2 linked regions of the Ciceribacter thiooxidans genome follow. The protein of the gene in region 1 binds, or shares a complex with, the protein of each later gene. Links are inferred from orthologs where the notes say so. Each region holds a gene or a part of one and is shown on either strand. Other genes may lie near its edges.

What was found. The genes of interacting proteins can lie anywhere in the genome.
Region 2: the proteins of dnaN (region 1) and H4I97_RS16890 are in contact, whole or in part, in a cryo-EM structure (PDB 8GIZ), measured with the Escherichia coli proteins. The link is inferred for Ciceribacter thiooxidans from one-to-one orthologs.

Annotation. Positions count from the first base shown.
Region 1 is NZ_CP059896.1:3,228,048-3,233,949, forward strand. The notes cover bases 1,197-3,979. They hold dnaN (DNA polymerase III subunit beta), read left to right. Parts: upstream 1,197-1,920; coding sequence 1,921-3,039; downstream 3,040-3,979. Other genes in these bases: rsmI (16S rRNA (cytidine(1402)-2'-O)-methyltransferase), read right to left, coding at 1,197-1,689; pmtA (phospholipid N-methyltransferase PmtA), read left to right, coding at 3,179-3,772; H4I97_RS15955 (histidine phosphatase family protein), read left to right, coding at 3,779-3,979. Outside these bases: sn-glycerol-3-phosphate ABC transporter substrate-binding protein UgpB, read right to left, coding at 1-187; H4I97_RS15935 (YraN family protein), read right to left, coding at 407-790; more of rsmI, read right to left, coding at 787-1,196; more of H4I97_RS15955, read left to right, coding at 3,980-4,369; pyrF (orotidine-5'-phosphate decarboxylase), read left to right, coding at 4,366-5,058; H4I97_RS15965 (right-handed parallel beta-helix repeat-containing protein), read right to left, coding at 5,082-5,902. UniProt on the Escherichia coli protein: Confers DNA tethering and processivity to DNA polymerases and other proteins. Acts as a clamp, forming a ring around DNA (a reaction catalyzed by the clamp-loading complex) which diffuses in an ATP-independent manner freely and bidirectionally along dsDNA.
Region 2 is NZ_CP059896.1:3,401,374-3,405,021, reverse strand. The notes cover bases 765-3,648. They hold H4I97_RS16890 (DNA polymerase III subunit gamma/tau), read right to left. Parts: upstream 3,201-3,648; coding sequence 1,329-3,200; downstream 765-1,328. Other genes in these bases: H4I97_RS16880 (HIT domain-containing protein), read left to right, coding at 3,465-3,648; H4I97_RS16895 (YbaB/EbfC family nucleoid-associated protein), read right to left, coding at 969-1,292; recR (recombination mediator RecR), read right to left, coding at 765-850. Outside these bases: H4I97_RS16905 (lytic murein transglycosylase), read right to left, coding at 1-211; more of recR, read right to left, coding at 245-764. UniProt on the Escherichia coli protein: Part of the beta sliding clamp loading complex, which hydrolyzes ATP to load the beta clamp onto primed DNA to form the DNA replication pre-initiation complex.

The sequences.
Region 1 (5,902 bases):
AGTTGCCCTTGTAGGTCGGCACGACCTCATACGCGTCCTGCGATTTGTTGTAGTTGGCAACGATCTCTTCGAGTTTCTTGCCGAGTTCACCGCTCATGGCGTGCCACCAGGTGATCTGGGTCTTGGCAAAGGATGTAGAGGCCGACAGGCTAAGTGCCAGCGCGGCAAAAGCAACTTTCTTTATCATGGGTTCCTCTCCTCCTCAGAAGAGTTGAGACTTTAGAGACATCGAATAGGCCGTCAAGGCAGAAATTTTCGCTTCGACGTTCGTTCGGCGATCGGAGTGTTTCGGTTCGCTTTCGCTTCTCTAATGAGGTGGGATGAACGGTAAGTGACGGTTCGATGACGGCGAAGTGACCGTTCAACAACACTTTTGTGACAGTTCCGTCACTTCCGCGTAGCGTGTCTAGAACGCATTTTGAAAGTGCCTCGGCAGCCGCCAAGGCAAAACGGCAATGATGTCATAGCGGCAGGAGAGGCTGGAAAAATCCGGTTGCCGCGAGAGCCAGACGTCGCTCGCCGCGTGAATGCGCTTCTGGGTGTGAAAGCTTACGGCGTCGACCGCGCTACGTTCCAGTCGCCGGGCCTTGACCTCCACGAACACGGCAAGCGTGCCCCTACGTGCGATGATGTCGATCTCTCCGGCGCGGGTGCGGTAGCGCAGGGCGACAATGCGGTACCCTTTCAGAAGGAGAAAAAGCGCGGCAACGTACTCGGACAAACGCCCGCGTCGTTCTGCCCTGAGGCGCCGGCCGTCGGGTTTTCTCTCCTGCGGCCGGCCGTTGCTCATCCCTCGTCCTTGAGTTCGAGGATTCGCTGGTAGAGATCTTTGCGGGGCAGACCCGTCTGCCTTGCCGCCTCGGTTGCGACCTTGCCGGCGGGGAGGTCGGCAGCAAGGCGCTTCAGGAGCGTGTCGACGTCGTCCTGGGCCGGCGCCTCGGGGGGAGCAGGCGGACCGATCACCAGCACGATTTCGCCCTTCACAGCGCGATCATCGTAGTGATCCGCGAGCTCGGCAAGGGTACCTCGCCGGAATTCCTCGAAGGTCTTGGTCAGTTCGCGGCACACGCAAGCTTGCCTGCCGACACCGAGCACATCCGCAGCGGCGGCCAGCGTGTCGCCGATGCGATGTGGCGACTCGAAGAACAAAAGAGTGCCGGGAACCTCCCGCACCTCCTCCAGCCGATCCCGTCGCGCCTTGTCCTTCGTGGGCAGAAACCCTGCGAAAAAGAAGGCGTCGTTCGGCAGGCCGGAGCCGACGAGGGCCGCGAGCGGCGCCGAAGGTCCGGGGATCGGCACCACGCGGCAGCCAGCATCGATCGCTATGCGTCCCAGACGATAGCCCGGATCGGAGACCAGCGGCGTGCCGGCATCGGAGACCAGCGCCACGGATTTTCCTTCCGCCAAGGCGGCGAGCAATTTCGGGCCCGCCACCTCTGCATTGTGTTCATGGTAGGCGGTCGGCCGGTTGTGGATACCGTAGCGATCCAGCAGAACGCGGGTCACGCGCGTATCCTCGCAGGCGAGCACGTCAGCCCCGGCAAGCACCTCAAGCGCCCGCAGCGTAATGTCGCCGAGGTTGCCGATCGGCGTCGCGACGAGATAGAGCGCAGGCTCGAGCGGCCGGGCGGAGATCACGGCATCATAGAGGCGATAGGTCTTCGGGGAAGCCGCGGCGTCCTTCCGGATGTCTGTCACGATGGGCGTCCTTTCAGGGATGACAGGGCCTTTATGGTTCAGCATCGACCTTTGAACAAGATACAATGCCCATTCGCTCTGCCCGCGCGTGATGGCTCTTGCAATCGACCGCCTTTTGCTGCCATTTTGCGCGTCCACATTCTCCCGCCGACGAACAGCGCGGCGTCATATTGCGGCCATCCCAGCTCCCCGGATGGCGACAGGTCGAAAGCGGTAAAGTCCATGCGTATCACTCTTGAACGGTCCAACCTTCTCAAATCGCTGAACCATGTTCACCGCGTGGTCGAACGTCGCAACACGATCCCGATCCTGTCGAACGTGTTGCTGCGTGCGGAAGGCGCCAGCCTCGACATGAAAGCGACCGACCTGGACCTCGAGATCACCGAGGCGACGCCCGCCATGGTCGAGCAGGCCGGCGCAACGACCGTACCAGCCCACCTTCTTTACGAGATCGTCCGCAAGCTGCCGGACGGCGCCGAAGTCCTGCTGGCAACGACGCCGGACGGCGTCTCGATGACGGTCGCCTCCGGCCGTTCCAAGTTTTCGCTGCAGTGCCTGCCGGAGTCCGATTTCCCCGATCTCACCGCCGGCACCTTCACCCATGCCTTCAAGCTGAAGGCCTCCGATCTCAAGATGTTGATTGATCGCACCCAATTTGCGATCTCGACGGAGGAGACTCGATACTACCTGAACGGCATCTTCCTGCACACGATCGAGAGTGCAGGTGCGTTGAAGCTTCGCGCCGTTGCGACTGACGGGCACCGGCTGGCTCGCGCCGATGTCGAGGCCCCGTCCGGTTCGGAGGGAATGCCGGGGATCATCATCCCGCGCAAGACGGTCGGCGAACTGCAGAAGCTGGTCGACAATCCGGATCTTGTCGTTACCATCGAAGTGTCGGACGCGAAAATCCGCTTCACCATCGGCTCCATTGTCATGACCTCGAAGCTGATCGACGGCACCTTCCCGGACTATCAGAGAGTCATTCCGACAGCGAACGACAAGGAAATGCGTGTCGATTGCCAAACCTTCGCCCAGGCAGTCGACCGCGTGTCGACCATTTCGTCCGAACGTGGGCGTGCCGTGAAACTAGCGCTCTCCGACGGTCATCTGATGCTGACCGTCAACAATCCCGACTCCGGCAGCGCGACGGAAGAGGTGGCCGTCGGCTACGAGAACGATTCGATGGAAATCGGCTTCAATGCCAAGTACCTGCTGGACATTACCGCACAGCTTTCCGGTGACGATGCGATCTTCATGCTCGCGGATGCCGGCTCGCCGACTCTCATTCGCGACACTGCCGGCGACGACGCGCTCTACGTGCTGATGCCGATGCGGGTGTGACGGAGCGGCTCGATCGATTCCATTGGATTTCTGCTCTATGTGCGCCATTTAGCCTTGTTTTTGCGACAAAGCGGCGCAACATAGCCCGAGTGTGGCCGCTGCGGTTCTTGCATAATCGGTCTCTGGTGAGGGTTAAGACATGGTACGACGTCTGAAGGAACGGTTCGAAAAGAAGTTCGACGAGGAGATCCGGTTCTTCAAGGGCATGATGCAAGGGCCGAAGCTGGTCGGCGCGATCGTCCCGACCTCCTCGATCACTGCAAAGAAGATGGCGAGCATCATCAATCCGAATTCCGGGTTGCCGGTCCTGGAACTCGGTCCCGGTACGGGGGTCATCACCAAGGCGATCCTCGCCCGTGGCGTACCGGCGGAAAAGCTGGTCTCCGTCGAATACTCCGAAGACTTTTGCAGTCATCTCACGATGACCTATCCGGGCGTGAACTTCATCCACGGCGATGCCTTCGATCTCGACCGCACACTCGGCGCGCTCGCGGGCCAGAAGTTCGATTCCGTCATCTCCGCCGTTCCGCTCTTGAACTTTCCAATGCAGGACCGGATCCGGCTGCTGGAGAGCCTCCTCGACCGCCTGCCGCCCGGCCGTCCGGTTGTGCAGATCTCTTACGGCCCGGTGTCGCCCATTATTGCGAAGCCTCATAGCTACCATATCCAGCACTTCGATTTCGTGGTCCGCAATATTCCGCCGGCACAACTCTGGATCTATCGCCGGGCCTAACCGGCGATGTTCGCGCTTTACATCACCCATCCGCAGGTCCGGATCGATCCCGACATACCCGTTCCGCAATGGGGACTTTCCAACGTTGGCGTGAATCGAGCTCGAGCCGCTTCCGCCTTGCCGTGGGTACGCCGACTCAGGCGCATCGTCTCAAGTGCCGAAATCAAGGCCATGGAGACAGCGGCGATTCTCGCTGAGGCGGCGGGTATCGACTACGAGACCGTCGACGCCATGCATGAGAACGACCGGTCCGCGACAGGATTCCTCTCGCCGTCAGAATTTGAGAAGGCGGCCGACTGGTTCTTCGCCCATCCTGCCGAGAGCTTCAGGGGATGGGAAAAGGCGATCGACGCCCAACGACGGATCGTCCGCGCCGTGGAAGCCGTCCTCGCCGGCCATGATCCCGCAAAACCCATCGCCTTTGTTGGCCACGGCGGCGTCGGAACTCTCTTGGGATGCCGTCTTGCCGGCGTTCGCATTTCCCGCAGCAAGGACCAACCCGGAGGCGGCGGCAATCTGTTCGCCTTCTCCCTTGCAGATCGCCGCGTCACGTGCGACTGGACGCCAATGGAAACTTGGCCGGGAGTGAACCCTTGACCGCACGGGAACGCCTTATCGTCGGGCTCGACGTACCGACACTGCGTGAAGCCGAAACGATCGTCGACACGCTTTCGGACGACATTCTCTTCTACAAGATCGGTTACCAGCTGGCCTTCGCCGGCGGACTCGAGTTCGCCCGCGACCTCGCCGCATCGGGCAAGAAGATCTTTCTCGACATGAAGCTGCTCGACATCGACAACACGGTCGCTTCGGGCGTCGAGAACATTGCGAAGATGGGGATGTCGATGCTGACGCTCCACGCCTATCCGAAGGCGATGCGTGCGGCGGTCGAGGCCGCCAAAGGCTCCGGCCTCTGCCTGCTCGGAGTGACCGTGCTGACGTCCATGGACGAAGGCGATCTCATCGAGGCGGGCTACGAATACGATCCGCACACGCTCGTCCTTCGCAGGGCCGAGCAGGCACGTGCAGCGGGCATGGGCGGCATTGTCTGCTCGGCCGAGGAAGCGGCGGCAGTTCGCAAGATCATCGGTCCCGACATGGCGCTCGTCACACCGGGCATCCGTCCGGCCGGTGCCGAAAAAGGTGACCAGAAGCGGGTCATGACACCCTCCGCCGCGCTCAAGGCGGGCTCCAGCCACCTCGTCGTCGCCCGTCCGATCGTCAAGGCGCCGGATCCGAAGGAGGCGGCACGCGCCATCCTCGCCGAGATGGCCGAGGTCCTCTGACCTCGGCATCAATTCGGACGCCGCTATTTTCGCTCGGTGTCGAGCACCATGGGGGATATGGCGCCTTCGAAGCGGTTTCCGGCGAGAACGTTATCGATCGCCCGATCACGTGGATCGAGGCTGCTGCCGAAGGGATATCTCGGGTCGATTTTGCAGTACCATTTCCCCACATCGCGGTGATTGAGCCAGATCGCGGGATAGGCAACGATGCTCGAACGGTACACGAAGCGATTGTCGACGATCTGATTGGACCTGGGCTCCTGATGGCGAATGGTTCCCCCTTCGCCGCAGTTGCGATAGACGAAAATACCGCCTTTCTCGGCGTTCTTGAACTCATTTCCGGAGATGACGTTTCGCGCTGAACCATCGACCGCGATCACTTCACGGTCGGCTTTGACGGAGAAGCGATTGTCGGCAATGACGTTTTCGGCCGATTCCGCATCCAGATAGATGACGGTCTTCGCCGATTTTCCGCGTATGGTGGAGTTCGTCAGCGATGACTTCGTTACCCCCGGGCCGAAATAAAGGGGGATCGTGCCGACTGCCTCAATCGAAACGTTCTTCAGGTCAATGCCGGAGGGGGCGTTTCGCTGCGCATTCGTGGTGTGGTCCCGATTGAGTGACGATTTTCGAACTTCCTCGGCTTCCCCGTTAGCACCGAGACCCGTCAGGCGTATGTTTCCGATGATCTTGCAGTTTGTGATCCGGATGTTTCGCGGGACGCTCCAGCCGGAACTACCGGGCAATTTTTGAGATCTTACGAGAACGGTCGGCGCGCTTACGCCGTATTTCATTTTGGCACTGCCGAGTGTCGCACCGCGACAATCGAGGCTGACACCCGACG
Region 2 (3,648 bases), 170 kb from region 1 along the record:
CGAGATCCGGCAGATCCCAGTTGAGATGGAGACCGGCAATGGCATGCTCGAACGCCCTCCGGCTGACGCCGGATTTCTGCGCAAGCGGCCACAATTCCTGCTTTAGCCACGTCTGGAACTGAGCTTCGACTGCGCCTCTGTCGAGTGCTACCGCGGAAACGGGGGAGAGAAGCAGCAGAAGGAGAAAGATGATGGCGGAGCGTCGTCTCATGAAACCTCACATCACCCCCGAACGGGGCGGATTTCAGATCGCCGTGCGGGCTCTCAGCGCCGCCGCCAGCGTTCCCTCGTCAAGATAGTCGAGCTCACCACCAACAGGCACGCCATGGGCCAGACGGGTGATTTTCACGTCCAGGCCCGCCAGATGGTCGGTGATGTAGTGAGCCGTGGTCTGCCCTTCGACGGTCGCGTTCACGGCGATGATGACCTCGCGGATACCGCCTTTGGACACCCTGTCGATAAGGCCGCGAATGTTCAGGTCGTCCGGACCTACGCCGTCAAGCGGCGACAGCGTTCCGCCGAGCACATGATAGGCTGCGTTCATCGCGCCTGCGCGCTCCAGTGCCCAGAGGTCGGAGACGTCTTCCACGACGATGATCACAGACTGATCACGACGGTCGTCAGTGCAGACGGTACAGGGGTCGCTCGTATCGACATTACCGCAATGGGAGCAGATCTTCACCTTATCATAGGCGTCGCCCATCGCGTGCGCGAGAGGCCCGAGCATCTGATCCTTCTTCTTGATCAGATGCAGGGCGGCCCGTCGGGCCGAACGCGGCCCGAGGCCAGGCACTTTCGCCAGCAGCTGGATCAGTTTTTCGATTTCGGGACCGGTGACTCGCTTTGCCATGGGTGGTTTCTAGCGGATATCTGTGCCAAACGGAAATGCCCTCGACATACCGCCTCGCCGGCGGAGGACACACGGCGGAGCCGGGTTGGAAAAGTCTTCGCCGCGTGCTGGCATTGCGTTAGAATGGCAACTTCATGCCAGGCGGGATGGGGAGACCGGCCGTCATTTCCTTCGTCTTTTCGGCCATGACCGCCTCTGCCTTGTCCTTGGCGTCCTTGTGGGCGGCGACGATCAGGTCTTCAAGAATCTCAACTTCTTCTTCCTTGAAGAGCGAAGGATCGATCTTCAGGCCCTTGAGCTCGCCTTTGCCGGTCATCGTCACGGTTACGAGACCGCCGCCGGATTTGCCTTCGACTTCGAGAGCGGCGATCTCCGCCTGCATCTTCTCCATCTTGGCCTGCATTTCCTTGACCTTGCCCATCATGCCCATGATGTCGCGCATCGTCGTTGTCTCCATGAAATTTTGGCGAATGCCGTCTTAGAATTCGATGTCGTCGCCCGGGAGAATGTCACCTTCTGCGGATTCGGCTGCAGAGGGGACGTCCAGCGTCTCGTCTTCGTTACCGGCGGCGCGAATGCGCACGTCGGTGATCCTCGCCCCGGGGAAACGGGCCAGGATCGCTGCCACGTCCGGATCCTGCCGCGCGTCGAGGAGTCTCGCCTCCCGGTTCGAACTTTCCGTTTCCGCGAGCGTCGGCTTGCCGGCTTCACGCGACAGGATGACCATCCAGCGGATTTCCGTCCACTCCTCGAGCCGCCGCTGCAGGTCCCCTGCGAGCGTCTTCGGCGCCTCGGATGGCAAGTTGATCTCAAGTCTTCCCGGCTCAAGGCTGACAAGCCGCACGTAGGAGCGCAAGAGCGCCTTCAGCTTGGGATCGCGGTTCTGCGTGCAGAGTTCCGCAATATCCTCGAGCGATCTGACGGGAACCTTTGGAACCGGCGCAGGCTTTGTTTCGACGCGCCCCAGCGTCGCTGGCTGCGGCTGCGATACGGGTGCCGGCACACTCTGGAGATGAGCCGTCGGTCTGGGCGCGACCTGCTGTGGCCGGTCCAGCGCCTGGCCGCCAACGACTGCGGTGCGATAGGACACCGGGGCGCCACCGCCGCCACTGCCTCCGGTGAGCGCATGGGAAGGGGTGCCGGTCGGTCCTCCCTCTGCCAGTTCCGCAAGGCGGCGCGCGGCGTCTTCCGGCGATGGCAAATGAGCCGCATGCGCCAGCCGGATGATCACCATTTCCGCGGCACCGGCAGGGCGCGCCGAGTTTTCCGTTTCCGGAATACCTTTCAGCAGCATTTGCCAGATGCGGGAGAGCGTCGAAACGCTGACGCTGGTCGAAAGTTCAGCTCCGCGAACCCGCTCGACTTCGCTGAGGGACGCGTCCTGAGCCGCCGACGGGATGTATTTTAGCCGTGTCACGAGATGGGTAAAGTCGGCAAGGTCGGTCAGAACCACGGTCGGGCTGGCACCGGATTCGTACTGGCTGCCGAACTCGGAAAGTGCTGCTGTGACGTCGCCACGCACCACATGCTCGAAGAGGTCCACGACGCGGGCGCGATCGGCGAGGCCGAGCATCGCACGTACCGTGTCCGCCCTGACGACTCCTCCACCATGGGCAATCGCCTGGTCGAGCAGCGACAGCCCGTCGCGTGCCGACCCCTCGGCCGCGCGTGCGATCATCGCCAGTGCTTCCTCGTCGGCGGTGATGCCTTCCTTGGCTGCAATCGTCGAAAAGAGGCCGACCAGATCGCTCGCACTGATGCGCCGCAGATCGAAACGCTGGCAGCGCGAGAGCACGGTGATCGGCACCTTGCGGATCTCGGTCGTCGCAAAGATGAACTTGACGTGTTCCGGCGGCTCTTCGAGCGTTTTCAGCAGGCCGTTGAAGGCCGCGGTCGAGAGCATATGCACTTCATCGATGATGTAGACTTTGTAGCGGGCCGAGACGGGGCGGTAGCGGACCTGCTCGATGATCTCGCGGATATCGTCGATGCCGGTGTGAGAAGCAGCATCCATCTCGATGACATCGACGTGGCGACCTTCCATGATCGCCTGGCAGTGTTCACCAGGCAATTTGAGGTCGATCGTCGGTTTGTCGATCTCTGCAGTCTTGTAGTTGAGCGCGCGCGCCAGGATACGGGCGGTCGTCGTCTTGCCGACGCCGCGGACGCCCGTCAGCATGTAGGCCTGCGCGATACGACCCGTCTCGAACGCGTTCGTGAGCGTTCGGACCATCGGCTCCTGGCCGACCATCAGGTCGGTGAAATCCTTGGGACGATACTTGCGGGCCAGGACTCTGTATCCTGCGGCACCGCCGTTTGCATGTGCTGCTGTCGGCTCGAAGTCGCTCATCGCTCCTGCCAGCGTTAGAGTCGTCCCGTTCGGGTCTCTCGACCCTGCAATCCTGCCGGCCTTGGGGAACGGAAGGTGGGAGGCTGGCACGGTGACCCGTGCCGGGCTCGTTAGGGCTGCTTCCTTCCGGACCTGACCCGGTTGGCGAGTGGCTCGTCCACCACCAACCTCCCGGGAGCACATATCGGCAATTACGGAAGCAAATGCAAGCCAAGCCACCAAAAAACTGCTATGTATGGAGAAACGCTGGAAAAGGAGGCATGCTTGGTCAAGTTCGAGCTCGATGAGAGACTGACGCGCGACAGCGAGCGCCTGACGCTGCTCGGCCTGTGCGATGTCCGGCTTATGCGCGACAGCCGTTGGCCTTGGCTGGTTCTCGTTCCGCAACGTCCGGATGTCAGCGAAGTCTTCGAACTCACGCCGCTTGACCAGGCAGTGCTGACCTTCG